DNA from 3 places in the Cytobacillus spongiae genome. Region 1 is predicted to be linked to each of the others. Evidence: riboswitches for the same ligand, from Rfam matches in the RefSeq annotation. Region 1 holds a riboswitch; each other region holds the start of a gene.

What was found. Region 1 has a riboswitch for S-adenosylmethionine ahead of LS684_RS04525 (homoserine dehydrogenase). Riboswitches for the same ligand answer to the same signal wherever they lie in the genome.
Region 2: linked by a shared signal. The riboswitch ahead of metK (methionine adenosyltransferase) and the one ahead of LS684_RS04525 (homoserine dehydrogenase) in region 1 are both predicted to bind S-adenosylmethionine.
Region 3: linked by a shared signal. The riboswitch ahead of LS684_RS17715 (methionine ABC transporter ATP-binding protein) and the one ahead of LS684_RS04525 (homoserine dehydrogenase) in region 1 are both predicted to bind S-adenosylmethionine.

Annotation. Positions count from the first base shown of each region.
Region 1 is NZ_CP089997.1:838,142-848,388, forward strand. Features, by position in the region: gene yhbH (sporulation protein YhbH) at 1-668, shown strand, start outside; gene LS684_RS04500 (ThiF family adenylyltransferase) at 1,382-2,521, shown strand; gene LS684_RS04505 (PqqD family protein) at 2,518-3,711, shown strand; partial or broken gene LS684_RS04510 (excalibur calcium-binding domain-containing protein) at 3,988-4,253, shown strand; gene LS684_RS04515 (methyl-accepting chemotaxis protein) at 4,724-6,733, shown strand; gene LS684_RS04520 (trans-sulfuration enzyme family protein) at 7,346-8,497, shown strand; SAM riboswitch class I at 8,586-8,694, shown strand; gene LS684_RS04525 (homoserine dehydrogenase) at 8,770-9,762, shown strand; gene LS684_RS04530 (sodium-dependent transporter) at 9,884-10,247, opposite strand, start outside.
Region 2 is NZ_CP089997.1:3,323,716-3,333,962, reverse strand. Features, by position in the region: gene ytkD (RNA deprotection pyrophosphohydrolase) at 1-275, shown strand, start outside; gene LS684_RS16785 (ABC transporter permease) at 622-1,434, opposite strand; gene LS684_RS16780 (ABC transporter ATP-binding protein) at 1,427-2,191, opposite strand; gene LS684_RS16775 (ABC transporter substrate-binding protein) at 2,258-3,253, opposite strand; gene LS684_RS16770 (alpha/beta hydrolase family protein) at 3,619-4,404, shown strand; gene LS684_RS16765 (DUF2584 domain-containing protein) at 4,448-4,693, shown strand; gene pckA (phosphoenolpyruvate carboxykinase (ATP)) at 5,291-6,877, opposite strand; gene LS684_RS16755 (thiol-disulfide oxidoreductase DCC family protein) at 7,086-7,460, shown strand; SAM riboswitch class I at 7,619-7,796, shown strand; gene metK (methionine adenosyltransferase) at 8,113-9,312, shown strand; gene asnB (asparagine synthase (glutamine-hydrolyzing)) at 9,865-10,247, shown strand, end outside.
Region 3 is NZ_CP089997.1:3,488,191-3,498,437, reverse strand. Features, by position in the region: gene LS684_RS17720 (O-acetylhomoserine aminocarboxypropyltransferase/cysteine synthase family protein) at 108-1,427, shown strand; SAM riboswitch class I at 1,538-1,646, shown strand; gene LS684_RS17715 (methionine ABC transporter ATP-binding protein) at 1,815-2,840, shown strand; gene LS684_RS17710 (methionine ABC transporter permease) at 2,833-3,498, shown strand; gene LS684_RS17705 (MetQ/NlpA family ABC transporter substrate-binding protein) at 3,511-4,347, shown strand; gene LS684_RS17700 (carboxymuconolactone decarboxylase family protein) at 4,782-5,150, shown strand; gene LS684_RS17695 (YuzK family famiily protein) at 5,399-5,539, shown strand; gene sufC (Fe-S cluster assembly ATPase SufC) at 6,462-7,247, shown strand; gene sufD (Fe-S cluster assembly protein SufD) at 7,265-8,575, shown strand; gene LS684_RS17680 (cysteine desulfurase) at 8,575-9,804, shown strand; gene sufU (Fe-S cluster assembly sulfur transfer protein SufU) at 9,794-10,231, shown strand.

The DNA.
Region 1 (10,247 bases):
ATATAGATAAAAAACGAACGATGATGACAGCATTTAAGCGCAATGCCATGAAGGGGGCACCAAGCTTTCACCCCATTTATCAGGAAGACTTGAAATTCAAAACATGGAATGAAATCGTTAAGCCAGAGTCGAAAGCCGTCGTTCTAGCGATGATGGATACGTCAGGATCGATGGGAATATGGGAAAAATATATGGCAAGAAGCTTCTTCTTCTGGATGACAAGATTTCTACGAACGAAATACGAAACGGTAGACATAGAGTTTATAGCCCATCATACAGAAGCAAAGGTCGTAACAGAAGAGGAATTTTTCACGAAAGGCGAGAGCGGGGGAACGATTTGCTCATCTGCCTATCGGAAAGCAATCGAATTAATTGATAACAAATACGATCCAACACGATATAATATTTACCCATTTCACTTCTCCGATGGAGATAATTTAACATCCGACAACCCACGCTGTGTAAAGCTGGTGGAAGAGATCATGGAAGTATCCAGTATGTTTGGGTATGGTGAAGTGAATCAATACAACCGCCACTCGACCCTAATGTCCGCTTATAAAAACATCAAAAATGAAAACTTCCGTTATTACATCCTCAAGCAAAAAGCCGATGTGTTCCATGCGATGAAAAGCTTCTTCCAAAAGGAAGAGAATAAAATGTATGCGTAAGCAAATAAGCCAGCAGGACTGCTGGCTTATTTGCTGTGGAGAAATGATGAAAATAGATCTAGGTGAATATTCCTATTACGGAAAAGGGTCCTCAGAACACTAATCAAAAGCACAAAAAAATCTGATAAAAATATTACTATTATAAAAAAGGAATTTTTATACAATCAATTAAACATGTAAAGCTTTAAAGGTCTAAAATAATTCGAGAAACGAAGCAAACACCTGTGTAATTAAAGACCCTGCTAATTAATCGTTCATTCTCTGGAATTTCCTATTACGTAGATATATAGAGACAGTAAAAATATTGGTTATGTTGAAAAATTTATCAGCAAAGACGTGAAGGTGGGAATCAATTGAAATTTCGCTTAGTGTTCTACTAAAGTAATCTTAGAATAATATAAATTTCTGAATTTAAAATATATTCAGAAATTTATATTGACGTAATCCTAATTATCAATTAATATCAAAATTGTAAAAAGTTAGGGGGTGTGTTTGATGAAAATTACAGTTCGTAAAGTAGAAAAACTAACTCCAACTATTGATGCTGAGCTAATGCACAGAGGCGGTTAATTCCATACATAAATGTGTGGAATGAAACAAATGGGAAATCCCCACTCGTTGTTGAGCGGGGATTTTTCATGAAATTACTTAGAACATTCTTTACCAGTATCTAGAGGGAACCATATTATGACTTTCTAGGATGGGGGATTATTATGTTGAATCCGGCTTTTAAGAAGACATTGCATCCGATCATTAGAAAAGAGAGTTCAATTGAAGTCATTCACAATGGACAAATGATAGAACTTGATGATTTAGACGGTAATTTAAGTAAGCTGCTCCACCTTTTAGATGGAACGAGTTCAATGGAAGAGATTGCAAAAGAACTGAATATTAGCGTGCTAGAGCTTGGCGATGTAATTGAAGCTCTTGATGATCTTGGAATAGTAGAAGATATTGTTATTCCAACTACATACTCATCTACACAGATAGAACGGTATCAGTCAAATTTCAATTACTTTTCTAGCTATGCAAGTATGAATAATAGTAAGTATTCCATGCAAGAAAAATTAAACCAATCGAAAGTAGCAGTACTTGGACTCGGAGGTGGCAGCTTAACGGTATCATTTCTTGCAGGATTAGGTATTGGTGAAATTGTTGGTGTCGATTACGATACAATTGAACGCTCTAATTTAAACCGACAATTCCTGTATAACGAGGATGATATCGGAAGGCTAAAATCGAAAGTAGCAGACGAAAAAACAAGAAAAATAAATTCTGATATAAAAGTAAAGATGTATAACCGCGAAATTAAAAAGTATGAAGATTTATTAGACATTATCGAAGGTTGTCATGCCGTAATTAGTATGATGGATCAACCAAACATTATCGTCGATCGTTGGGTAAATGCTGCATGCTTTACATTGGGCATTCCATTTTATCTGGGCGGGTTTAATGCACACAAGATTAGATGGGATCGAACGATTCCAACATGTAATGAACCTTGCTTAGATTGCAAATTTATTGAACTGATTCAGATGGAGCCAGATTCCATCATTCGTTTAAAGACCAATTACGGTAGAACTTTTACTGGAGTTAACACTGGATTCGCCCCTAATTTAGCCATTTTAACTGGGCTTTTTACATCCGATGTAACGAAATTAATAACAGGCATCTCCCCGTTAATGAAACCTATCATATCAATCGATACGACCACAATGGAAATCTCACAGGACAATATTAAAACAACTAAAAAGCCATATTGTCCAACCTGTTCTTCTGATTTCAAAGAAATGGCTAGCTTAGAAGAATTAATTTCAATAGCTATTGATCACAATGAGGGTGTACTTACATGACGATAGAAATAAACTTAAACACAGTAGTTGATTGTTCACATTTATCGATACAGCCAGATGGAGATGAATACACTATAGGTGATCCACATACTGGAGAATTCTTACGAGTACCTGAAGTAGCTGTGGACGTTATCAAGTTGTTGGATGGACATTCCACGATAACAGAGGCTACAGATATTCTAAAAAAGAAATATGATGATGATATTGATGTGCTTGATTTTGCTAGCACTCTACTAGAATATAAACTAGTGTTAAGCATCGATGGAGAAGTGTTAAACCCTCAAGTAAAACGTGAACCGAGCAGGGTGCTCGTTCAGTTAGGTAGATTTTTCTATTCTTCACCGGCTTTAATTTTGTATTCTATTTCTTTTTTTATCATAATCTTTTTATTGTTCACGCAACCAAAGCTCACGCCACATTATAAGGACATCTTTGTGTTTCAAGCGATTGGTTTAAGCACCCTAAATTTAATGGTTGTAAGCTACCTGTTAATTGCAATTCATGAATTTGGACACGTTCTGGCAGCAGCAAAAGAACAGGTTATTTCACGTGTTCGCTTGAATTTACGAATGGTTTTTTTAGTAGCTGAAACCGATATGACTGGTTTATGGTCAAGGCCAAAATCAAAAAGATATGTGCCATATTTAGCAGGAATGGCATGGGATGTTGTAATTATTTTAGCTTGTTTGCTAATGCAATTATATAGTAGCAATCAGTTGGTCATAGATTATGCTAAGTTAATCGTATACATTTGTATTGTAAAGTTCATCTGGCAGTTCATTATATATTTACGAACCGATATGTACTATGTCGTTAGTAACTGGAAAAACACTTCAGCATTACATGAAAACGGAATTATGTACTTACGAAAGAAGTTCTTAAAGAAGGAGACTCCACTGTGGAATGATCTTCCGAAATACGAGCAAAAAAATGCAGTGTGGTTCGGATATTTGTATTTGGTTGGAGCCTTTGTTGCAGCTGGTCAATTTCTTTTATTTCGGCTACCTCCATCCATTTATGGAATCACGATTGTGATAAAAAATGTAGTTGCGAATGATTTTTACAGTTATTATTTTTGGGATAGCATCATTGTCCTTGGTGTGACGTTAATTCAATTGGTTACATGGCTACTTGGTTTTAGGACGCTATGGAGAGAACGTAAAGAAAGAAGGGCTGTTGCACAAGCCTAAAATAGAATGATATGAATAATGAAAAGCTTGTTTGATGCAACAAGCTTTTTTTATGAAGTTGTTGCTTAACCTACATTTGAATATCTTATTCCTTAGCGGGTGATAGGTAATCTTCGAGAGAGCTGTTTGTGAGGTGATGAGAAATATATCACTCTATCAAATTCGTTTTAAAAGGAAATTAACGAAAAATGGAAAAAACTTTTTGTCTATCTTGAAATCGAAACAAACCTTAAATTATCATACAGTTAAAATAAAGGATGTAAGGTGTGAGGAAGTATGAAAAAAACTATAGCTACTATTCTTTCATTAAGTTTAATGCTTGGTGTTACATCTGAATTAACTTCTGCTACTTCAGCAAAGTCGATTGAAAAATATCAAAATTGCACGGAACTAAATAAAGATTACCAAGGGGGGGGGCTCGTACTAAAGATACGGTCAATAAAGGAGGAAAGGTAAAATATAAACCTTTTGTGTCAAAAGAGCTTTATGATGCGAATAAGAGCAAGGATCGCGATAAAGATTTTATTGCATGCGAAAAGTAAAAGACAATCGTTTAATGAGATAAAAAGATCCCACAAAAAAGTGAAGTTACACGTTCCACATTTTTTGTGGGAATCATCTACTTAATGATGCCCCTCTAAAATCCCTGCCTCATCAGGGCTCCCTTTACGTAAAAACTCTTCATCACTTTCGCTTAGTTTTCCGATTATAAATTGTTTTGTGGGCATGATCATTGTAGTGTTCATGCTAGCATGATAAAACGAGGATTCCAGCATAAAAATTCCATCTCCAAATGGTAAGATAGCTCATACGTTTTTTAGGTGTATTTTCCACACATTTCATTATCCTATATGAATGTTAGAAATAGTTTTATTATCATAATGGATATAAAAAAAGAATGAAGTAAACGGCTAAATATACAAGATTGGAAAAGATTTAATATGAATTAACACTATCAACTTGTTAAAAACTGCCGATAAAATAGATATCAATTGAATAAAGGAGAACAGATATGAAAAAGGCATCAAGATTGAACAATGTTCAAACGAAATTAATTAGCATGATGTTACTTGTAACGTTAATTCCCATAATCGCTCTAGGGAGTTTTTCCGTTATGTATTCTCAAAAAATCGTGAAGGATGAAGTGGAAAATTCGACCGTACAGCTAGTAAATGAAGTCAGCAATCGAATTGATACCCTAACCAATGGGATTGGTGGCCAAATCACTCTTTTATCGAATAATATTAATTTTACCGATTACTATTTAAACCCAGAGAACGCTAAATACGGTTTCTTTTTATTAGATGGAACGCGTTTGACACGAGAGGATTATAAGCATCTCTATTTTGCTACTGAACGTAACGATTTTATGATATCACCTAAAGAATCTGGGGAAGGCTTGCCAGATGACTTCGACCCGACTACACGAGATTGGTATCAATCAGCTGTGAATAATAAAGGTCAATTAGTGACTGGGACTCCATACAAAGACGTAGCAACAGGAGATCTAGTAGTAACTTTATCTAAAACAGTTGAGAAAGCTGGAGAGGTTATTGGAGTCATTGGTGTGGATGTCGACTTAGGAAAGTTAGCAGAAGTAACAAATGAAATTGTTGTCGGACATGAGGGATATGCAGTATTAGTAGATCGAGAGGGGACTCTTATCACTCATCCAAACCAAGAATTGATTGGTACAGATGTAGTGACCAAGCTAAGTGTATGGGAAGACATGCAGAAGAATCAAGAAGGAGTAAGTAATTATGAGTACGACGGTAAAGAAAAATTTTCTGTCTACTCAACTAATGAAAGCACGGGTTGGCATGTATTAGCTACACTTGAAGAAAAGGAGTTTACGAGTCGTACAAAAGGGTTGGAATTTGCCATTTTTGCGTTGATGGCTGGATTTATTGTCATTTCAGCTGTTCTAGCATTCTTTTTTAGCAAAGGAATAGTCAAAAATATTCGTACTCTCCAACAATCAATTCAAACAGCATCTGAAGGAGATCTAACAACCCGTGTTTCGTTGAAATCAAAAGATGAATTTAAGCAATTAGAAGAGAGTTATAATCGGATGATGAATCATCTTTCAAAGGCTCTGACTGAGGTAGAAGCATCTTCACAAACAGTGCTGTCCACTTCGTCTTCCCTTTCTAAAATGACGGATGAGACTACATCTTCTATTTCGCAAGTGGCAATTGCAATGGGTGAGGTAGCTGAAGGGACCGCTTCGCAAACAGAAAACATTCAAACTGTCGCAGAAGAGATGGAACAATTGTCTTCGAATTTAGATGATATTAAAGCGGTAACCAATGATATGTTAGCTGTTCAACAGCAGTCAGTAGAGCTAGGTGAAAAAGGTTTAAACCATATGAATCTATTAACAATCAAATCGACGGATACGAAGGCATCTTCGAATCAAGTGTCTGCCATTATTGGAGAGGTTGCAGACAGTATGAAAGGCATTAGCGCGTTTATTGACACGATTACAGGCATCTCAGAGCAAACGAACTTACTATCATTAAACGCAAGTATTGAAGCGGCCCGGGCAGGTGAGCATGGGAAAGGATTTGCAGTAGTAGCCCAAGAGGTTCGCAAGTTAGCAGAAGAATCCCAAAGGTCAGCAGATCAAGTCGTTGGTATTATCCAAAACATTGAACAAGTTGTGGAGAAAGCGGTAGAGTCAGTAGAATCAACGAATCGTACGGTTGAAGAACAGGAAAAGGCAGTGGAAGAAACGAAAGAAATTTTTGCCAGTATTTTACGTTCATTAGAAGAAGTAACAAGGAAATCGGAGGAAGTAAGAACCTCGATTGAGATCGGCCAACAAAGCAAAGATATTGTATCTGAACAAACAAGTAATATTTCGGCGATTTCTGAACAAACGGCTTCAGCAACTGAGGAAGTCTCCGCTTCGGCTGAAGAAATATCTGCAACGATGGAAGAGTTTAGTAGACATGCAAATGGTCTTGAAGGATTATCTAGAAAGCTAGAAGAACAGGTTCGTCAATTTAAATTACGATAAGAAGTGAGAACGAGCAGGGGGACCCCCTGCTCGTTTTTCTATGATGGAAATTTGGTTTGCCGTGAGAAGAGGAAGGGCTAATTGAGATGGTAGGTCAATTGAGAGAATGCGGCAAATTGAAGTGATGTGTCAATTATGAGTTGCGAGTTAATTGCATAGGATTGCTCTATTAGGAGGCGAGAACTAATTGGATTCGAGGTTTAATTGTAAGATGTTGACGATTCTTCACGGAATTGTCCTTTTTGTGAGCGAACGCTCCTTTTATGAGCGTTCGCTCCATTATCCTCGAATATCGCTCGCATTTCGCCATTTTCGCTCCTATTCGACTAGAATTCGCTCCGATTCGACGAATTTTCGCTCCATAGATGAGGGTTTTCGCTCATCATAGGGAAATTCACATCTAATCTAGTATATTAAGGCTTTAATATGATCGGATATGGCTAATCAATGAGGTTTGATAAATAAAAAAGTGATAGAAAACAAGATGAACGATTAGTAGCATCAAAAGAGCATGGCTAAATTTCAGTATTTTATAAAAACTTTATCATTTCTTCCTTTAATTCTCTACTGTATAATAGAATTCATTAATCACCTGAATAAGGGGGCAGAATAATGAAGCGTTCGATACATACCGAAGTGGTTCATCAAAATAAAAAAGATACAGAATCCATTCGAAGTAAAGCAACACCGATTTTTCAAACCTCAGTTTTTCAATTTAAGACGTTAGAGGATCTAGAAGGGCATTATGAAGGAGACGGTTCCTATTTATATACGAGAAACGGCAATCCGAATACAGATGAGCTGGGTCAGGCGATTGCTAAGCTAGAAGGTGCAGAAGATGGGGTGGCTACTTCCTCTGGGATATCAGCTATTTTAGCAGGTATTTTGGCTGTGGTACAGAATGGCGATCACATCCTCGCAGCAGAAGATCTGTATGGTGGAACGTATCATTTACTGGGTCATGAATTGAAGAATTTTGGTATTCAAGTTACATTTGCTGATTTTACAGAAATAGAATCTCTTCAATCACATGTTCATTCCAATACAAAGCTGATCTACTCTGAATCGATTACGAATCCTTTTTTACGAGTAGAAAAGATAGCTGAACTTGTGAATTTCGCTAAGAAAAATGAGTTGATGACAATGATTGATAACACATTTGCGACACCGATCTTGCTCAATCCAATTGAGCTAGGAGTCGATTTAGTCGCCCACAGCGCGACAAAATACATCGGTGGTCATAGTGATGTGTCAGCAGGTGTTCTAGTAGGGAGAAAAGAACTCGTGGATAAGGCTCGGCAAAAAGTGGTGGGGCTAGGCTCTAATTTAAGCCCATTTGAAGCGTGGCTAACAATGAGAGGCTCGAAAACAATGGCTTTGCGAGTAGAGAAGCAAGCAGCTAATGCGAAGGAATTGGCTAATGCTCTCGTGGAAAGCGAGCTTGTAGAAAAAGTATATTATCCACAAAATGAACTGCCTAAAGGTAATGGGGCAATTGTAACCGTAACGCTGCAGCAAAAGGTAAATATGAGTGTCTTCTTTTCAGCGTTAGATTGGATAAAAATTGTTCCTTCACTAGCAGGTGTAGAAACGACAGTCTCCTATCCAATTGCTACATCCCATCGTGCTCTTCCGAAAGAAGCGAAAGAAAAATTGGGCATAACCCAGCATGTTGTGCGTATATCTGTTGGAATAGAAGAATTATTTGATATTGTCCAGCAATTTACCAAAGCAATTGAGCAAGCAGCTGGAAAATCCGTTTGAAAATAATAAATTTTCTAAAAATGATTGACGATTCGTATCGTATTCGATAAAATCCCCTTGTAAGTAAAAATCAGAACAACTAAATAAACTCTTATCCAGAGAGGCGGAGGGACTAGGCCCGATGAAGCCCGGCAACCACCAATGTACAATTGGGATGGTGCCAATTCCTACAAGTCATGTGACTTGAGAGATGAGAGGAGGATTGTCGATTTCACGCCCTCTTCTTTGGAAGAGGGCGTTTTTGTCAATTATTTAAGGAAGGACGTGGCGTCTTGACAGCTAAAACAATTAGAGTAGCTCTGTTAGGATTTGGGACAGTTGGGCAAGGTATTTTCGAAATGATTGAGGGGAAAAAGTCTGCTTTGAGTCAGTTACTTAATGCGGAGATTGAAGTACCTGTCATTTTCGTTCGAGATGGTGGAAAGAAGAGAGGTGTTCCAGCTAGTACAATTGTTACGAATCAGTGGAGTGATCTATTGAAAACTCCAAATATCGATGTTGTTGTGGAAGCGATCGTTGGGGAAGAGCCAGCTGCCACATATGTGAGCGAGTGGCTAGGAAGGGGAATTCCGGTAATCACCGCAAATAAAGAAATGTTTTCACTACATGGTGAGCGATTGAAACGTCAAGCACAAGATAATCACACGTATATTGGGTATGAGGCGACAACTGCTGGGTCTATTCCGGTTATTCGAACCATTAGTCAGCTTTTAAAGGTCAATCGAATTCATAAAGTCGAGGGTATTCTAAATGGGACAACGAATTATATGCTCACGTATATGAGAGAGCAAGGGAAGGAATATGAAGTAGCTTTAGAAAAAGCACAGCAACTCGGGTATGCTGAAGCGGATCCTACCAATGATGTAGATGGATTTGATGCCTTTTATAAGCTAATGATTCTTTGTGAAACCATATATGGTTCTCAGCCTGTTTGGAATGAAGTAGAACGGAGACCATTAGGTAGCTCTCTACAAGAATTAGTTCCTTTCGTAAATGAAAAATTAAGGCTTAAGTATATAGCTTCAGCTGAACTAGTAGGAGATCGCATTATTGGGTCAATCAGACCAACACTGGTTGGGCCGCAGCATCCGTTATTTGCTGTTGAGGGGGTAGATAATGCAATTATTATTCATACAGATTTATCGGGAGAGCTTACCTTAAGAGGGCCAGGAGCTGGGAAAACAGCAACGGCAAGTATTATGCTAGAAGAATTAGTAGCTATCTTTGCGAAAGAGAATATTCCATTTGCTCATAATAAAGGATGAGGTGCTATTGAACTGCGCCTCATCCTGTACATTAGTGCATAACTAATTGGAAAATCAAGCTCACACAGAAGAATCAAATGTACGATAACATCCTTTCCTTTGGAATGTCCTGTTATCAACCTTATTTAAAGATTCCGAGAGCATCCATGAAAACAATGATAATGATTGGTGGAATCACAAATTTTAACACGATATACCAAATGTTGAATAGGATGGTTCCTCTAGTAGAGTCTTGTAATAATTCTCTTTTAAGCACTTCTTTTTTGATTAAATTTGGAACAAATAATGATATGAGCAATACACCAATCGGGAGAAGAATATTACTCACAAGGAAATCGGCTGCATCAAAGGCGTTTTTTCCAAAAATCGTAAGGTCTGAAAGTGTGCCAAATGAAAGGGCAGATGGAATTCCAAGAATGAAGATGAAACCTCCTATAATCCATGAGTAAGAAGCACGCTTCTTCATATTCCCTTTTGAAAGTGTG
Region 2 (10,247 bases), 1.6 Mb from region 1:
GAAGAGAGGTTTTAGAGGAGACAGGTGCTCACCTTATGAGTCTTAGATATATTGGCGAGTATGAAGTCACGAATGAGGAAACCACTTTTGTTAAGGCGATTTTTTGGGGGGACGTAGAAAAGATAGATGAACACGATAGCTATCTTGAAACGAAGGGTCCTGTATTAGTGAAAGGCGACTTGTTATCAGAACGTTTCCAAGATCATTATAGCTTCATCATGAAGGATGATGTGGTAGCTCTAGTGCTAGATCATTTAAAAGATGGGCTATATTGAATTTATTGTGTAAGCCTTTGTATGAGGAGGCTGGGACATAGGTATTCCAGTCAACGGTATATCCGAACGATCAGGAGTTATCTCCTTTACTAGTTCGGTATTTTTGTTGGTTCAGAAAACAAGTTTTTAAAAAATAGTGGAATGGAGCGGAAGACACTCGACTACTAAGGTAAATAGAGGAAAGGCTGAGACACCAAAGCGCAGCGAGGAGGCTCAGCTTCCTCCCCGCGGAAAACGAGTGTCTGCAGCGCAGGTGGAACGAACTTGTTTTTACAACCTACCTATTTGAATCAAGTCATTGTTCGTCTTTGAGAAGGAGTCATTTAGTTATGTCCCAGCCTCTGTATTATGCACTATCCTTAATTAGCTTCTTTTCAAGGAGTTCCACTACTTGATACATGAGTGTCGCAAAAACGGCAATCACAAGTAGGGATAAGAGGACGAGAGTAAAGTTAAATACTTGGAATCCATAAATAATCATATAGCCAAGACCTTTTGAAGATACAAGAAACTCTCCTACAATGACCCCTACCCAAGAGAGTCCCACATTTACTTTTAATGTGGAGATAATCGTTGGAAAGGATGCTGGTAATATGGCCTCTCGAAAGGATTGAATTCGGCTTGCACCAAAGGTTTGGAGGACCTTCAAGTAATTTGGATCAACCTCACGGAAAGAAGTATATACAACAATTGTGGTGATAATGATGGAAATAATCGCTCCCATCGCCACAATCGATGTAAAGTTTGGGCCGAGCGCGACAATAAGGATTGGGCCAAGTGCAACCTTTGGCATGGCGTTAAGAATAACTAAATAAGGGTCGAGAATTTTTGATATCATTGGTGACCACCAGAGAATAGCGGCTAGTATGGTTCCTAATAGTGTTCCTAAAATAAATCCAAACACAGTCTCTGTTAGAGTAATACCTAAGTTTGTAATAAGAGTGCCATCCTGGATTTTATCAATCATTAAATTCCAAACTTTTGATGGTGAGCTGAAGATTAAAGGGTCAATCCATTTCTTCGAGCTTGCCAGTTCCCATCCTGAAAAAAAGAGAACGAAAATGACCAGTTGATAAAAGCGGACCCATTTCTTTTCTCTCTTTAATGATTCAATATATTGCTTGTGAAGGTGTTCTACATTTCGCTTCTGGTTACTCAAGTGATTCCAACTCCTTCCATATCGTTTGGAATACAGCTGGATAGCTTTCGTGATTTCTTGCTTCAAATGGAGCTAGCTCTCTTAGTTCTTTCGGGATGAAAAAAGTTTTATGCAGCTTTCCAGGGCGAGGTGACAATAAGAATACACGGTCACTCATTGCAATAGCTTCACCTATATCATGTGTGACTAAGATGGCAGTTTTTTTAAAGGATTTAAGTGTGTCCGAGACAAGATCCTCTAGCTTTAATTTGGTCTGATAGTCAAGAGCTGAGAAAGGTTCATCAAGCATGAGTAACTTTGGTTCGGTAGCCAATGTACGTACGAGTGCAACCCTTTGTCGCATTCCTCCTGAAAGCTGTTTGGGGAATTGCTTCTCTACTCCCTTAAGGCCCATTTCCTTTAATAAGTGCAGGGCATAGTTCTTTTTCTCTTCTGTTAATTGATTCATTAGCTTTAGACCGATGAAAATATTTTCCTCAATTGTTTTCCAAGGAAATAAATAGTCTTGCTGTAACATATAGCCTATTTTGTCATCTGCTTTGGATACAGGTTCATTTTCTAGCAGTATTTCTCCTTCTGTGGGCTTGATTAAGCCAGCGATAATCGATAGTAGTGTTGTTTTTCCACAGCCACTAGGACCAAGAAATGAGACAAATTCTCCTTCTTCAACTTCAAGAGAGATATCGGAGAGGGCCGTAGTTGCCGTGGATTTTGTGAAATACGTATGGTAAATGCCATTGAGTTTTAAGAAATTCATTTCACGGCCTCCAAATAAGAGTAATCGATTCGCCACTAGCCCCTCGAGTATACGAGGGGAGCGAAGTTATTTTTTTACTTTTTCAGCAATGTCCGTATTGACTAATGTTTTATGGTCAACTACCTTAGGAAGCTCACCGGCTTCGTCCATGATTGTTTGCAGATTGTTCCACTCTTCTTCATCAAGAATAGGGTCTGTTGCATATGATCCCTGAGTCTTGTAGCGGTCAACTACCGTTTCAATAATTTCGAATTCGGTATCTTCAAAGAATGGCTGAATGACTTCAGCAATCTCTTTTGCAGAATGTTTTTCTACCCATTTCTGTGCTTTATATAACGCTCTAGTGAATTTTTCAACCGATTCTTTGTTTTCTTCCATATAACTAGTTTTGCTCATAAAGGTCGTATACGGAACATAGCCAGACTCTTTCCCAAAAGATGCAACGATGTGGCCTTTGCCTTCTTTTTCAAAAATGCTAGCTGTTGGTTCGAAAAGCTGAACAAAATCACCAGTTCCAGAGGCAAAAGCACTGGCAATGTTCGCGAAGTCAATGTTTTGAATAAGATTTAAGTCATTTTGTGGATCAATTCCTTGGTTCTTTAATACGAATTCACCAACCATTTGTGGCATGCCACCTTTACGCTGACCTAGAAAAGTGGAATTTATTAATTGATCCCAAGTGAAATTGTCGATTTTTTCACGTGATACTAAGAAGGTTCCATCTGTTTGAGTTAGCTGAGCAAAGTTAATGACAGGATCATCAGAGCCCTGTGCATATACGTAAATAGATGTCTCGGAACCAACTAATGCTACGTCTGCTCCGTCTGATAAAAGCGCGGTCATCGTTTTATCTCCACCCCATGTGGTAGTGACCTCCACGTCTAAGCCCTCTTCCTCAAAAAATCCTTTTTCTAAAGCAACATATTGTGGTGCATAGAAAATAGAACGCGTAACTTCTGCTACTCGTATTTTCGTTGTTTTCTCTTGATTACAGGCAGCTAAAGGGATGATTAATATAGCAATTAATAACAGGGAAAAACTGATTTTTGCCCATTTTTTCATGTAAGGCCCTCCTCGTTTGTATTGCCTCATTTTTAGGTTGTTTCCTATAACCTTGATGTTTCATCCTCTTCCTTACGTAACGAGTTTGTTCAAAAAAGCTTGTTCTTCAAGGTGAGGAAGACAAGCTACCTTGAATTCGACTGTTTGATAGGGATAGAATGATATTCAATTAGAAAGACGAAAGCAGCCATACAAATGAAATGAAGAAAATGTTATTTCATTTAAGTGATAACCACCTTCAATCCATTAGATTAATAATAGAAAACATCCTTTTTTAAATAATTTCTAAAATATCGTATGATAAGGATAAAAAATGTGTGAATGCCCATAAATAATTTTGTAGATAGAAGGAGGGAACGTGTGTGATTGCATCAGATCATCCATTAATTATTTCAAAACATAGGTTTCCATCACCAAACCCACAGATTGAGTTATTTTTAGTGACCTATATGTCAGGTGGATTGAAGGTAAAGGGGTTATTAGCAGAGCCGAAAGGAGAAGCGACTTACGAGGGACTACTATATTTAAGAGGTGGCATCAAAAATGTAGGAAAAGTACGGCCGGGCCGAATTGTTCAGTTTGCATCTGAAGGGTTTATAGTGTTTGCTCCGTTCTATCGAGGGAATCAGGGTGGCGAAGGAAATGAAGACTTTGCTGGGGATGATCGTGAAGACGCATTTTCTGCATTTGAGCTTTTGGATGTACATAAGAGAGTAAAGCGAGTTCATGTGTTTGGCTTTTCCCGAGGAGGAGTCATGGCATTATTAACAGGCATCGAATATCCAGGTGCTGCTTCAGTCGTCACATGGGGTGGAGTAAGCGATATGTTTTTAACTTATGTTGAGCGTAAGGATCTTCGTCGTATGATGAAGCGTGTAATTGGAGGGACGCCTACAAAATACCCTGAACGTTATCAATATCGTACGCCATTGTTTTCATTAGAAAAACTAAGGTCTCCCGTGTTGATTATCCATGGAGTCCAGGATCATAATGTGTCCATTGATCATTCGTATCGATTGGAGAAGCGGTTAAACGCATTACATAAAAAAGTTGAAAGCTGGTATTTTCAAGAATACACCCATTATTTCCCTCCGGCAATCAACCGAAAAGTTCTAGAAGACTTAACGATTTGGATGAAAACTCAAATGTGAAAATGGTATGATTACGTTAAGTGAAGATGAAGGAGAGAGTTAAATGGGTATGCCGCTTGAGCTAAATACAATGATTGTTACAAAGGGAAATGAAACACGTATGAATGACGAGAACATCTTCGTACTTGTAAAAGAAGGGTATCGTTTGTATCCACTAGAAATTCCCGTTGAAGTTCGTAAAACGAAACATGGAGAAAGTAGTGGAACCGCACTTATTAAAAAAGTGTCTTGGGAAAATAATCAAACAGAACTAACGTATCAATTGGTTTCATTAAACTCTACAAACTAAATGGGTGATACTAGGTACCTATTATAGTATGGGTTTAGGTTGTTTACATTCTGTAAACAACAGTGGGTAAAAAAAAGCTACGAAATCTTATTAACAAATTAGTTTTGTCATTGCAAAAGATAAAATTGCATAATAAAAAAAGGTGAAATTCGTACCGCTTAGGTAGTAGACAAAGAGGCTGGGACATAACTATATGACTCCTGCTCAAAGACGAACAATGACTTTATTCAAATAGGTAGGTTGTAAAAACAAGTTCGTTCCACCTGCGCTGCAGACACTTGCTTTCCGCAGGGAGGAAGCTGAGCCTCCTCCCTGCGCTTTGGTGTCTCAGCGTTTCCTCAATTCCCCTTAGCAGTCGAGTGTCTTCCGCTCCATTCCACTATTTTTTAATTTTTTTTTTCGAACAAATAAAAATACCCGAACTAGTAAAAAGTTCGGATATATCATGGACTGAAATACAAATACTTATGTCCCAGCCTCTTTCCTCTTAATTAGATTATGTGTTTAAAGAAATTCTAGAGGAATTGTCCCTCGAATTAATTAGCACATGTACTATTAAGTAGACCTCTTTAGCTTTAAACGATATTGCTTTTTCAGTTATGCTTTTGGAGCACCTTTTTCTAAGATATCAGAAGAAACGTTTGTGAACTTGTTGAAGTTATCACGGAATTTAGCTGCTAGTTCTTTTGCTTTAACCTCATATGCTCCTTGATCAGCCCAAGTCTTGTTTGGTTGAAGGACTTCATCAGGTACACCAGGTACATGGAGAGGAATGTTAAGTCCGAATATTTCGTCTGTAACCGTTTCAACATTATTTAATTCGCCTTCTAGAGCTGCTTGAACCATAGCACGCGTATAAGAAAGCTTCATTCGGTTACCAACGCCGTATTCTCCACCAGTCCAACCTGTGTTGACTAAATATACGTTCGCATTGTGTTCATCGATTTTTTTACCAAGCATTTCAGCGTAAGTAGTAGCTGGTAGTGGTAAGAATGGTGAACCAAAGCAAGTTGAGAAAGTTGCTTGAGGTGAAGTAATCCCTCGCTCAGTACCTGCAAGCTTTGATGTATAACCGCTTAAGAAGTGGAACATCGCTTGCTCTTTTGTTAATTTAGAGATTGGAGGTAGTACACCAAAAGCATCTGCTGTTAAGAAAATGATCGTATTAGGATGTCCTGCAATGCTAGGGTCAACAATATTATCAATTGCTTGGATAGGGTATGCAGCACGTGTATTTTCTGTAAGTGTGTTATCATCATAATCTGCAATTCGAGTTTCATGGTTTAGCATGACGTTTTCTAAAACAGAACCAAAACGGATCGCATCAAAGATTTGTGGTTCTTTTTCACGAGATAAATTGATACATTTCGCATAGCATCCACCTTCAATATTGAATACACCGTTTGGAGACCAACCGTGCTCATCATCACCGATTAAGCGGCGGTTAGGATCAGCAGATAGAGTGGTTTTTCCTGTTCCAGATAGACCAAAGAACAACGCAACGTCACCTTCTAAACCAACATTTGCTGAACAGTGCATAGATAAGATATCATTTTCAGGTAGAAGATAGTTCATAATAGAGAAAATCGATTTCTTCATTTCTCCTGCGTACTCTGTACCACCAATTAAAACGGTACGACGCTCAAATGATACCATGATAAAAGTTTCAGAGTTCGTTCCATCAACGGAAGGATCCGCTTTGAAATTTGGAGCAGAGATAACAGTGAACTTCGTTTCATGATCCAATAGTTCTTCTTCTGTTGGACGGATGAAAAGTTGATGCGCAAAAAGGTTATGCCATGCATATTCATTAATGACTTGGATTGGAAGTTGATATTTTTTATCTGCACCAGCAAATCCTTTGAAAACAAATACTTCATCTTTTTGGGCAAGGTAGTTTATTACTTTATTATATAAGTTGTTAAATACTTCTTCAGATATAGGTTGATTAACAGAACCCCAATCAATTTTATCTTTAATTGAAGCTTCTTCTACGATATATTTATCCTTAGGGGAGCGACCTGTATATTTACCAGTTGTAGCACGTACAGCTCCAGTAGATGTTAAAACACCCTCTTCACGTGTTAAAACCTTTTCCACTAGCTGTGGCACTGATAAATGCATTTGAATGTTATTGCCTTTTAATAACTCAGTTAATTCACTAGATATGCTTACAGAATTCATCTGATGAATACCTTCCTTTTTTCAATAGTATTTTTGAAAGTGATTACATCTCTAAATTAGTATAACACATTTAAACAATTAGTCTATACTAATTCAAAAAAAGTTTTTTGTTCAATCAATTTTCAAAATATATATTACATTTCCTGTCTAACCCCCACAATGTGTATTTATATGTATATTCCAAATATTTAACAATGGGACTGATGAGATGAAAATACTTGCCCTATATGATGAAACATGTGCTCTTTGCCAAGAATCTAAAAAACTCTTTCGTCGATTGGATCGTTTGAATAAAGTAGAGTGGGTGTCTCTGCAAACGTATGAGCGCTTAAACAAGTCATTTCCATTCACTAAAGAAGATCTCAGAAAAGAGCTTCATATAATATTACCGAATCAAAAAATAGTAAAAGGGTTTTATGCTGTGCGGAGGTTATTGTTGACTTCTCCTGTATTTACAATAATCGCTACCTTATTATACATCCCATTTGTTCCTCTTATAGGTGTCCCGGCTTATAAACTTATTGCAAAAAATCGTCATCGTTTCCTTAAACGTAAATGTGAGGATGGATCATGCTCTTTATAAGAGTTGCTTTAGCTATTCTTCCTATTTTGGCAGGAGCAGATGGTTCACTTATTCCATAACATACAAAATGCTAATAAAAGAGTAAATTGAAAGTATTTTTGAAAAAACATTGACATTATCCGATGTGATACGATATGATTTTTCCTTGAACGGATACTCTCTTATCCTGAGCTGGTGGAGGGACAGACCCTATGAAACCCAGCAACCTGCTATCAAAGATCTTAAAGAATTCAAACACATACGGCAAGAGTAATTTGCCGTGACTTCTTAGAACTCTTTTATTTTTGAGCAAAGGTGCTAAATCTGCGCAAGGACACGATCCTTGAACGATAAGAGTGAAAGGCGCAAATCATTTTGCTAACAACCTTTCCTCTATATAGGGAAGGTTTTTTTATGTTTAAAATGATCTTGACTGGAGTTTCTATCGGATATTTATGAATAATTCATCTTGAATTCCAAAACCTAATAAAAACTCCAAGTTTACCAGACCACTTCATAAGGTATAGAGTAACCATAACCGTAATGAAATGTGGGAGTAAGCTGTTCTTATTACTTAGGGAATGAGTACCGTATCAACCTTGAGGTTAAATATGCGGTTGATCTTTTGCCAAAAGGATAACCTCGCTATTTTCTTATATAAGGAGGAAATCAGATGTCAACGAAACGTCGTTTGTTTACTTCTGAGTCAGTTACTGAAGGTCATCCAGATAAAATCTGTGACCAAATTTCAGATGCGATTTTAGATGCAATTTTAGCTAAGGATGCCAATGCTCGTGTTGCGGCAGAAACATCGGTAACAACTGGTCTTGTACTTGTTGCTGGTGAAATTACTACCTCTACATACGTAGATATTCCAAAGATCGTTCGTGAAACAGTGAAAGAAATTGGGTATACTCGTGCAAAATATGGTTTTGATGCAGAAACATGTGCGGTCTTAACTTCTATTGATGAGCAATCTCCTGATATTGCTATGGGGGTTGACCAAGCGTTAGAAGCTCGCGAAGGCTTAATGACTGATGAGCAAATCGAAGCAATTGGAGCTGGGGATCAAGGATTAATGTTTGGTTTTGCTTGTAATGAAACAAAAGAGCTTATGCCTCTTCCAATCTCATTAGCTCATAAGCTTTCTCGTCGTTTAACTGAAGTACGTAAAGAAGAAATTCTTCCATACCTGCGTCCTGATGGTAAAACGCAAGTAACAGTTGAGTACGATGAAAATGACAAGCCAGTTCGTATTGATACGATTGTTATTTCAACTCAACATCATCCAGAAATTAGCCTGGAACAAATCCAGCGTAATTTAAAAGAACATGTTATTAATCCAGTTGTACCAAAAGAACTAATTGATGAAAACACTAAATACTTCATCAATCCTACTGGTCGTTTTGTTATTGGGGGACCACAAGGGGATGCTGGTTTAACTGGCCGTAAAATTATTGTTGATACTTACGGTGGATACGCTCGTCACGGTGGAGGAGCATTCTCTGGTAAGGATCCTACAAAAGTAGACCGCTCTGCAGCATATGCAGCTCGCTATGTAGCAAAGAATCTTGTAGCGGCTAAGTTAGCAGATAAAGTAGAAGTACAATTAGCTTATGCAATTGGTGTAGCACAGCCTGTATCTATTTCCGTTGATACTTTTGGCACTGGAAAGGTAAGTGAAGATGTATTAGTAGATCTAGTACGTAGTAACTTTGATCTTCGTCCAGCAGGGATTATCAATATGTTAGATCTACGTCGCCCGATTTATAAGCAAACGGCTGCTTATGGACACTTTGGACGCAATGATCTTGACCTTCCATGGGAAGCTACAGACAAAGCTGATGCATTGCGCGAACAAGCGAATGTATAATCTCTAACAAAATGAAAAAGACGGAAGTTACATCCATGTAACTTCCGTCTTTTTCATATCGTCTCTATATATAAATGATCCTATAAGGGAATCCCCTTAATATTTCCTATTGTTTTTTCAGTTTAACCGTGCAATTATAAAATAATTAATGGTAGTATTAGTAGGTATGTTTTATTGATATGCCATTAAGTTTATCCTGTTTTAGAAAAGCTTGTTGTGAGGAAAAACTCTATTTAATAAGGATATTTTTGTTAATCAAATAGATCTTATTAAAAGGCTATATTCTAAAAGCTTGTTGTTTAATATGAGGTAAGATTCCTTTCTTCATATGAAGGCTAGCAGTTTGGAGCGAGTGGATGCGAGACGCCTGCAAGAGCAGTGGGACAGGTGAGACCCCACAGGCGAAACCGAGGATACTCACCGCACTCCTCGCTGCAAGCGAGTATCCTGGAGCAGAAAACGGCCCATATTTCAAAAACAACAATGTATGTGAAAACATCTGAGTTTCAAATAGATTATTACATAATAGAAATGGAGTAGGTGACGTACATAATGTGTGGATTTATTGGTTGTGTACATGAAAAGGCACAGAACTTTCAAGATAATCAAAGACATGTATTTAAAAATATGAATGATATAATTACTCATCGTGGACCTGACGATGATGGATATTTTTACGATGACCATATCCAATTTGGCTTTCGCAGGCTTAGCATCATTGACATTGAAAGTGGACACCAACCATTGACATATGAAAATGAACGTTATTGGATTATCTTTAACGGAGAAATCTATAATTACGTGGAGCTACGTGAAGAGCTACTTAACGAAGGATTAAATTTTGAAACTAGCTCAGATACAGAAGTCATTATTGCGCTATTCAGCCATTTACGCGAGAAAGCAGTTGAGAAGCTTCGAGGAATGTTTGCATTTGT
Region 3 (10,247 bases), 1.4 Mb from region 1:
ATGACTATAATCCCTCTTCTTAATGAAGAGGGTTTTTTCATTTTCTTCTAGAGCAAGATTAGTTTTTGCTAATTTGTTAGCACAAAAAACAAAAGGGAGAGATGAGGATGTCAGAAAAACAAAAGAATTATCGATTAGAAACGTTAGGAGTACATGGGGGATTAACACCAGACCCAACTACGGGTGCAAGAGCGGTACCAATTTATCAAAATAATGCTTATCAATTCCGCAATACAGAACATGCCGCTGATTTATTTGCGCTTAAAGAGCCAGGATATATTTACTCGCGCATTCATAACCCAACTGTCACAGTATTTGAGGAACGAATCGCTCTCCTTGAAGGAGGGGGTGGGGCTTTAGCTGTTGCGAGTGGGATGGCTGCTATTACAACTGCCATTCTAAACGTAGCAGAAGCGGGTGACGAGATTGTCGCTGCTTCGAATCTCTATGGGGGAACATACAACTTATTTACTGTAACGCTTCCAAAGTATGGGATAACTGTAAAGCTTGTTGATTCAAGTGATGTGGAGAATTTCCGTCAAGCGATTACAGCAAAAACGAAGGCTGTATTTGCTGAAACAATTGGAAACCCAAGTCTACGCGTACTAGATATTGAGAAAGTGGCTAAGGTAGCTCATGAAAATGGGATCCCACTTATTGTGGATAACACATTTGCCACACCATATCTATGTCGTCCAATAGACTACGGAGCTGATATTGTTGTTCATTCGGCAACGAAATGGCTCCTTGGCAATGGAACAACATTAGGAGGGGTCATTGTTGATGGAGGAAAGTTTGATTGGAATTCTCCAAAGTTCCCATCTTTCATTAAGCCAGATCCAAGTTATCATGACATTGTCTATAGTGAGGCACTTGGTCCATTGGCATATATCGTGAAAGCGCGTGTTCAGCTATTAAGAGACTTAGGGCCCTCTCTTAGTCCACAAAATGCATTTCAATTTACTTTAGGTTTAGAAACTCTTCATGTACGTATGAAGGAGCATGTGGCAAATGCAAGAAAGGTTATCCACTATTTAGAATCACATCCAGCCGTGAACTGGGTGGGGCATCCCGAGCATGAAAAGCACCCAGATGTGAAACTAGCTGAAAAATACCTACCAAAAGGGGCTGGCTCTGTTCTTGTTTTTGGAATTGCAGGTGGAAGAGAAGCAGGTGCGAAATTTATTAACCAGCTGGAGCTTTGGGCACATGTGGCGAATGTGGGAGATGCGAAGAGCTTGGTCATTCATCCAGCTAGTACGACCCATCAGCAGCTAGATTCAGAAGGCTTGAAAAAAGCGGGCGTTTCAGAAGATCTTATTCGCCTATCTGTTGGAATTGAAAATGTTGAGGATTTAATTGATGATCTAGAACAAGCACTTGAAATAGCTACTGGTATTTCTTCATCTGTTGCAGCTAAGGTATAAGATTCCATCATTTTTTTCGTTGACACCCCTTTTTATCCATGATACGATAAATTTCGTAATTTAAAAAATACTTACTTCGTTTAAAGTGTTAATTGAATATAGAATGTTTGCTCTTATCCAGAGAGGTGGAGGGATGTGCCCTATGAAGCCCGGCAACCGTCAGTGAAAATCTGAAATGGTGCCAATTCACACAAAGCTGTTTGCTTTGGAAGATGAGAGAAAGGAAACGAACGTATGCCTTTCTGCTCATGAGTAGAAAGGCTTTTTTGTTTTTTTGAACATTTCACCTATATAGGAAGATGGATAAGATGATGACCTTTGAATGAATTATCCAATTGATTCAAAGGATAACAGCATAGACGAAGGGATAAAAGGGGTGGTAAACAAATGATCTCGATACAGAATGTTAAAAAAATATACTCATCCAAAAATGGTCAGGTTGTTGCAGTAGATGATGTTAACCTTCAAATTAAAGAGGGTGAGATTTTCGGTGTGATTGGTTACAGTGGTGCGGGAAAAAGTACACTTATTCGCATGTTAAATGGCCTTGAACTCCCATCTGAAGGTACGGTGACGGTTGCTGGAAACGAAGTATCTAAAGTTAAAGGAGAGAAACTTCGCAAAGCACGTCATGAAATTAGCATGATTTTTCAGCATTTTAATTTATTATGGTCACGAACAGTCCGCGAGAACATTGCTTTCCCACTAGAAATTGCAGGAGTTGCAAGTAATGAGCGTCGCACACGCGTCGATGAGTTAATTAAGCTTGTAGGACTTGAAGGACGAGAAGATGCCTACCCATCTCAACTGAGTGGAGGACAGAAGCAGCGAGTAGGGATTGCAAGAGCACTTGCAAATAACCCGAAAGTACTTTTATGTGATGAGGCAACATCTGCTCTTGATCCACAAACGACCGATTCTATTTTAGAACTCTTGGTAGATATTAATGCACGCCTCGGCTTAACGATTGTCTTAATCACTCATGAAATGCATGTAATTCGAAAAATTTGTCATCAGGTAGCTGTGATGGAGTCTGGACAAATTGTTGAGATGGGTCCAGTACTAGATGTGTTTAAACATCCCAAACAGTCCATTACGAAGCGATTTGTTCAACAAGTAACAGAACCTGAAGAAACGAAAGAAACGATTGAGCATCTACTGGAGCAATATCCACAGGGGAAGGTTGTTCAATTGACCTTTGTAGGTGAAGCAGCTGAACAGCCGCTCATTACCAACCTCATTCGAAAGCATGATGTAAGTGTAAATATCCTTCAAGGGAAAATATCACAAACACAGAATGGGTCCTATGGAACATTATTCATCCATATAGATGGAGAGCTGAATGAAGTGACAAGAGCAATGGAATTTCTTCATTCCCAGCAAGTTGGAGTGGAGGTGATTTCTAATGGCTGAGCTTTTTCCAAATGTTAATTGGGAATCCATGATAGAAGCAACGAAAGAAACTTTATATATGACAGCCATTTCCGTGGCAGTAACTTTCGTATTAGGTATCATATTAGGATTGCTCTTATTTCTAACAGCGAAGGGGAATATTTGGGAGAATAACTTCGTGAATAAAATAATAGGCGGGTTCGTGAATATTTTTCGATCCATTCCTTTTATTATCTTAATTGTCCTATTAATTCCGTTTACTAAATTCATTGTAGGCACGATGATTGGAGAAAATGCAGCATTACCAGCACTAGTCATTGGTGCAGCTCCCTTTTATGCGAGAATGGTCGAAATCGGACTAAGGGAAATTGATAAAGGGGTTATTGAGGCAGCAAAATCAATGGGAGCTAAAACATCAACGATTATTTGGAAGGTTCTTCTGCCGGAATCAATGCCTGCATTAGTTTCGGGTATAACCGTTACAGCTATTGCTCTAGTAGGCTATACGGCAATGGCAGGTGTCATCGGAGCTGGTGGGCTTGGAAATCTAGCTTACTTAGAAGGATTTCAAAGAGGTCGCAATGATGTCACCTTTATGGCGACAATCGTAATTTTAATAATTGTATTTATCATTCAATTTATTGGTGATTACGTCACTTCCAAACTAGACAAACGATAGGAGAGACAAAAAATGAAAAAATGGGTAAGTTCAATTTTAACATTCGCAGTAGTTTTGGTTTTAGCTGCATGTGGTACTTCAGATGAAGGAAAATCAGGTGACAAAGCAGCTGATCAGAAGAAAATTGTTGTTGGAGCATCAAATGTTCCACATGCAGAAATCTTAGAGCAAGTAAAACCTCTTTTGGAAGAAAAGGGCATTGAGCTTGAAATTCAACCATTCCAAGATTATGTATTGCCAAACAAGGCGTTAGCAGATAATGAATTAGATGCGAACTACTTTCAGCACATTCCATATTTAGAAGCGCAAATTGCTGAAAACGGGTATGATTTTGTGAATGCTGGTGGAATTCATATTGAACCAATTGGCGTTTACTCTAAAAAGTATAAAAGCTTAGATGAACTACCTGAAGGTGCTACGATCATCATGAGTAATTCTGTTGCAGACCATGGACGTATTTTGACAATGCTTGAAAAAGAAGGATTAATTACGTTAAAAGAAGGCATTGAGAAAGTGAAAGCAACAGTTGCAGATATTGAAGAAAATGAGAAAAATCTAAATTTCGATACGGAATATGAAGCAGCATTATTACCACAAATTTATAACAATGATGAAGGTGACGCAGTTCTCATTAACTCTAACTATGCAATTGATGCTGGATTAAACCCAACAGAGGATGCCATTGCGATTGAAGGGGAGCAATCACCATATGTAAATGTGATTGCTGTACGTTCTGGGGACGAGAATAGTGAAGAAATCAATGCTCTAGTTGAAGTATTACGATCGAAAGAAATTCAAGATTTTATTTTAGAAAAGTATGAAGGTGCTGTTGTTCCGGTCACAGAATAATTGACTTCAAATGGTACTAAAGAAAATCCTAGAACAACATGCCGATAAATTTACTAAACAGGGTCTAGCATAGGCCCTGTTTTTTTTAGGGTATTTTCTAAAAGAATATTGTATCACCCCAAGAAAGATTCCCTTCTTCATACGATAGCTGGCAGGTTGGAGCGGAAGAGTGCGAGACACTTGAGGGAGCAGTGGGACAGTTGAGATCCCACAGGCTAAGCCGAGGATACTCACCGTACGTCTTACGGAAAGCAAGGACCTGGAGCGGAAACTGAGCATGTTTCAAAAAGCTACAACGGATAGGAAAACAGATTTTTTAAAAGAATAGTTTGTTTCCTATTCAAACATACTAACGAAGAAAAAGTCTTAGCTTTCAGAGTGAGTATGTCTAAAGAAAGCTTCTTATTATGAATATGATGGGAGTTGTGAATAAAATGGAACATCAATATGAAGCAAATAATTCAATACAAGGTGCACTACATGACTATAAGCTAGGCTTAGGAGTTTTTACGGAGAAGATGCCTGAACTCGCTCATCATTATCATGCATTTACTGAAGAATGCTTTAAAGCTGGTTCGCTTTCGCAAAAAGATAAGCAATTAATTGCGCTTGGAATTAGTCTATATTCACAAGATGAGTATTGCATCATTTATCATGTCAAGGGCTGTATAGATCAAGGGGCTACAGAAGAGGAAATATTGGAAGCTGTTGGAGTTACTGCTGCATTCGGCGGAGGTGCTGCAATGAGTCAAGCGGTAACGTTAGTTCAAGAAGCAATGACAGAATTAAATAATTTACAATAGAAATTGCATAATCAAGAAGAATAGGGAGTTATTTTCCAAAATGATAAGAACGCTGGAGGTGAGTGTTTTACACTCTCTCCTATCCATACATACCCTTATTTTCAACGGTTTTCCCGCTTTGTAACGTACAACGATTCAATGATAACATAATAATTGTTTAAACGAATCGCTTATGCGAGAAAAACCGAAAGGATGGATTCATTATCAGTCAGTTACAACTCAATTATACAAGTGAGATGGAAAAGGCTATGCATGGGGCCCATGGAGTTGGCTATGAATTATATCGTCGAAAGCACGAGGTTCGAATGAGAGTAGAACAGAAAAGACAGGAAGACTATGTCGAAAGCCAACGCATGATTGCTGACTTAGATCGAAAATTAAACTCATAAAAATGAAAAGTGACAATTAAGTGAATAGAGCAAAAGAAACGAGTGAGAGGCTGGGATATAAGTATTTCAGTCGATGGTATATCCGAACGATTAGGAGTTATCTCCTTACTAGTTCGGGTATTTTTGTTTGTTTGGAAATCAAATTTTTAAAATAGTGGAATGGAGCGGAAGACACTCGACTACTAAGGGAAATAGAGGAAAGGCAGCGAGGAGACTCAGATTCCTCCCCGCGGAAAGCGAGTGTCTGCAGCGCATTTACAACCAAACTATATGAAAAAAGTCGTTGTTCGTCTTTGAGAAAGTGTCATTTAGTTATGTCACAGCCTCATGGAAAAAATCCATTGTTCTCTGCTTGAATCAGACGCATTTCGTCAGTATGTACTTGACAGGATTTAGGATTTAGTACAAACATCATCTATGAGAAGCAATTTTAGTATGGATTCGACTTGCTGGAATGATTGAAATTCATTCTCAATAAGATACTGATAAATGAGAATAGTTTTCAATTGTTTTTTCTTTTTACTACATGGATTAAGAACTTAATGGGTAAAATAAGATAGTCTTTTTTTTGAAAGCACCAACACAATAATGAAATGACTTACTGATAGATTAATCGTTGCTTCTCTGTAGAATTCTAGGCCGAAAATTAATGAATTTATTAAAAGTATAAAAGTTTTTCACTATGTTCAACTTGTAAAATATCTTATCCTATAAATAATGTAATTCAAGTGAGCTATTTTCTTTTTTTATTTCGTGTTTAAAAGTTCATGTAAATTAAAGAAGTAAACACTGCTAAAGAGTTGCTAACAAATTTCATTTGTTATAAGATTGTAATGAGAATAAAATGAGAATAAGAAGTGTTGGCATGATTTGCTAAAAAATATGCAGGTACAAATCTTTTTTTATTGATGGAGGTATAACAATGGCAGGATCTACTTTAACGATTAAAGATCTTCATGTTCAAATTGAAGGGAAAGAAATTTTAAAAGGTGTAAACCTTGAAGTAAAAGGTGGAGAAATTCACGCAATTATGGGACCTAACGGAACAGGTAAATCTACTTTATCTTCTGCAATTATGGGTCATCCAAAATATGAAATTACACAAGGTAGCGTTACTTTAGATAATGAAGATGTTCTTGAAATGGAAGTTGATGAGCGTGCTCGTGCTGGTCTATTCCTAGCAATGCAGTATCCAAGTGAAATTAACGGTGTTACAAATGCTGATTTCCTTCGTTCTGCTCTAAATAGCCGTCTTGGCGAAGGAAATGAAATTTCATTAATGAAATTCATCCGTAAAATGGACAAAAATATGGAATTTCTTGAAATGGACCAAGATATGGCACAACGTTATTTAAATGAAGGTTTCTCTGGTGGAGAAAAGAAGCGTAACGAAATTCTTCAATTAATGATGTTAGAACCGAAGATGGCTATTTTAGATGAGATTGACTCTGGTCTTGATATTGATGCATTAAAGGTAGTATCAAAAGGAATTAACGAAATGCGCGGTGAGGAATTTGGTTGCTTAATTATCACTCACTACCAAAGACTACTGAACTATATTACTCCTGACTTTGTACACGTAATGATGCAAGGGCGCATTGTAAAATCAGGGGGACCTGAGCTTGCACAACGCTTAGAAGCAGAAGGATATGACTGGATCAAACAAGAACTAGGTATTGAAGACGAAACAGTTGGGCAAGAAGCGTAAGCGTTAGGGGGATTATAATGACTATTGAGACAAAACTAGCGTTTGATCAAGAGTATGTTCAATCTTTTTCAAACGAAATGGGCGAACCGGCATGGCTAACTGAGCTACGTGTCAATGCTCTTGAAAATCTTGATGCGCTACCAATGCCAAAACCGGATAAAACGAAAATTGACAAGTGGAACTTTACACAATTCGAAAAGCATCTTGTGAAAAGCGACGATTTTGCGTCTTTAGACGAGCTTCCAGCTGATGTGAAAGCATTAGTTGATACAGAGGCTGCTGAGCAAAATCTATATATTCAACGCAATAATCGACCAAGCTATCTTTCTGTAACACAAGAATTAAAAGACAAAGGTGTAATCTTTGTTGATATTTTTACAGCTGCTAGAGAGCATGGAGAGCTATTGAAGAAATATTTCATGACCGATGCAGTAAAGGTAGATGAACACCGACTTACAGCATTACATGCGGCTTTAATGAATGGTGGAGCTTTCTTATATGTACCTAAAAACGTAGAAGTAACTGAACCGATTCAAGCTGTCTATGTACATGATGATACAGAAGCAAATGTATTTAATCATGTAATTGTTGTAGCAGATGATAATAGTTCAGTTACATATGTTGAAAACTACATTTCAACTGTTGAAACTGCAGGAAGCCAATTCAACATCATTTCAGAAGTTATTGCAAATGGAAATGCAAAAGTGACTTATGGTGCTGTTGATACGCTTGCAAAAGGTGTAACAACATATGTAAACCGCCGTGGTGTAGCTGGAAGAGATGCGAAAATTGAGTGGGCACTTGGCTTAATGAATGATGGCAACACCATTTCAGAAAATGTAACAAACCTTATGGGTGATGGCTCACATGGAGATACAAAGACCGTTGTAGTTGGCCGAGGAGAGCAAATACAAAACTTTACAACAAGTGTCGTTCACTTTGGGAAAAATTCTGAAGGATATATCTTGAAGCACGGTGTAATGAAGGATCAAGCAACTTCTATCTTTAACGGAATCGGAAAGATTGAGCATGGTGCCTCTAAGTCTAACGCTGAGCAGGAATCTCGTGTATTAATGCTTAGTGAAAAAGCTCGCGGTGATGCGAATCCAATTCTTCTTATTGATGAAGATGATGTAACAGCAGGTCACGCTGCATCAGTTGGACGTGTAGATCCAGTTCAGCTTTACTACTTAATGAGCCGTGGGATTCCGCAAAAAGAAGCGGAGCGTTTGGTCATTCATGGATTCCTTGCACCAGTTGTTAATGAGCTTCCTATTGAAGGGGTTAAAAAGCAGCTAGTGGAAGTTATCGAAAGGAAAGTTAAGTAATGAATATCCAAGATATTCGCCAAATGTTTCCGATTCTCAATCAAGAAGTCAACGGAAATCCGCTCGTATATCTTGATAGTGCGGCAACTTCTCAAAAACCAGTGCAAGTTATTGAGGCATTGGATCAATATTACCGAGAGTATAATTCTAATGTTCATCGCGGGGTTCATACCCTGGGTACAAAAGCAACCGATGGATACGAAGGAGCTCGTGAGAAGGTCCGCAAATTCATACATGCGAAATCAACGGAAGAGATTATTTTTACCCGTGGGACAACTACGGCGTTAAATACAGTTGCTATGAGCTACGGACATGCGAACCTATCTGAAGGGGACGAAATCGTGATTTCCTATATGGAACATCACAGCAATATTATCCCATGGCAACAAGTAGCTAAACATACTGGTGCAACGTTAAAGTATCTCCCGTTACAAGAGGATGGAACGATTTCATTAGACGATGTTCGACAAACCGTAACTGCTAATACGAAAATCGTATCTATTATGCAAGTCTCCAATGTATTGGGTGTAATGAACCCAATAAAAGATATTGCGAAAATTGCTCATGAAAATGATGCAGTTATGGTAGTAGATGGAGCGCAAAGTGCACCACATATGAAAATTGATGTACAGGACCTAGACTGTGATTTCCTAGCATTCTCTGGACATAAAATGTGTGCTCCGACGGGAATCGGTGTCCTTTATGGAAAAAAAGAGCTTTTAGAAAAAATGGAGCCTGTTGAATTTGGTGGAGAAATGATTGACTTTGTCGGTCTATACGAATCTACCTGGAAAGAGCTTCCTTGGAAGTTTGAAGGGGGAACACCAATAATTGCGGGTGCGATTGGACTAGGGGCAGCTATCGACTTTTTAGAAGAAATCGGTTTAGACCAAATTGAAGCACATGAGCATAAATTGGCTAAATACGCATTAGAAAAAATGTCGACCATCGAAGGAATGACTATCTATGGACCGATGGATCCTGAGAAACGTGCAGGGCTTGTCACATTTAATATGGATGATGTTCATCCACATGATGTGGCAACCGTGTTAGATGCAGAAGGGATTGCTGTTCGTGCAGGTCATCACTGTGCGCAGCCATTAATGAAATGGTTGAAAGCTTCTGCTACTGCTCGTGCAAGCTTCTATCTCTATAACACTGAGGAAGATATTGATAAGCTAGTTAACGGGCTAGTCAAAACAAAGGAGTATTTTAGCAATGTCTTTTAATAATTTAGATACTCTTTATCGACAAGTCATAATGGACCATTATAAAAACCCTAGAAACAAAGGGGTTTTAACAGAAGATGGTAGTTTAACGATAAATATGAATAACCCAACTTGTGGAGACCGTATTCAATTAACATTAAAGGTTGAAAATGGAATCGTTGAGGATGCAAAGTTTGATGGAGAAGGCTGCTCCATCTCTATGTCTTCCGCATCGATGATGACACAAGCAATTAAAGGCAGGAATATGGAAGAGGCGATCAAGCTCTCAAAAGTATTTTCTGACCTGATGCAAGGAAATGAATATGACGAAGATCTTGATCTTGGTGATATCGAGGCATTACAAGGGGTTTCTAAATTCCCGGCTCGTATTAAATGTGCAACTTTAGCTTGGAAGGCAATGGAAAAAGGGCTAAAGGAACAACAATAAAAGTATATAGCTAGCA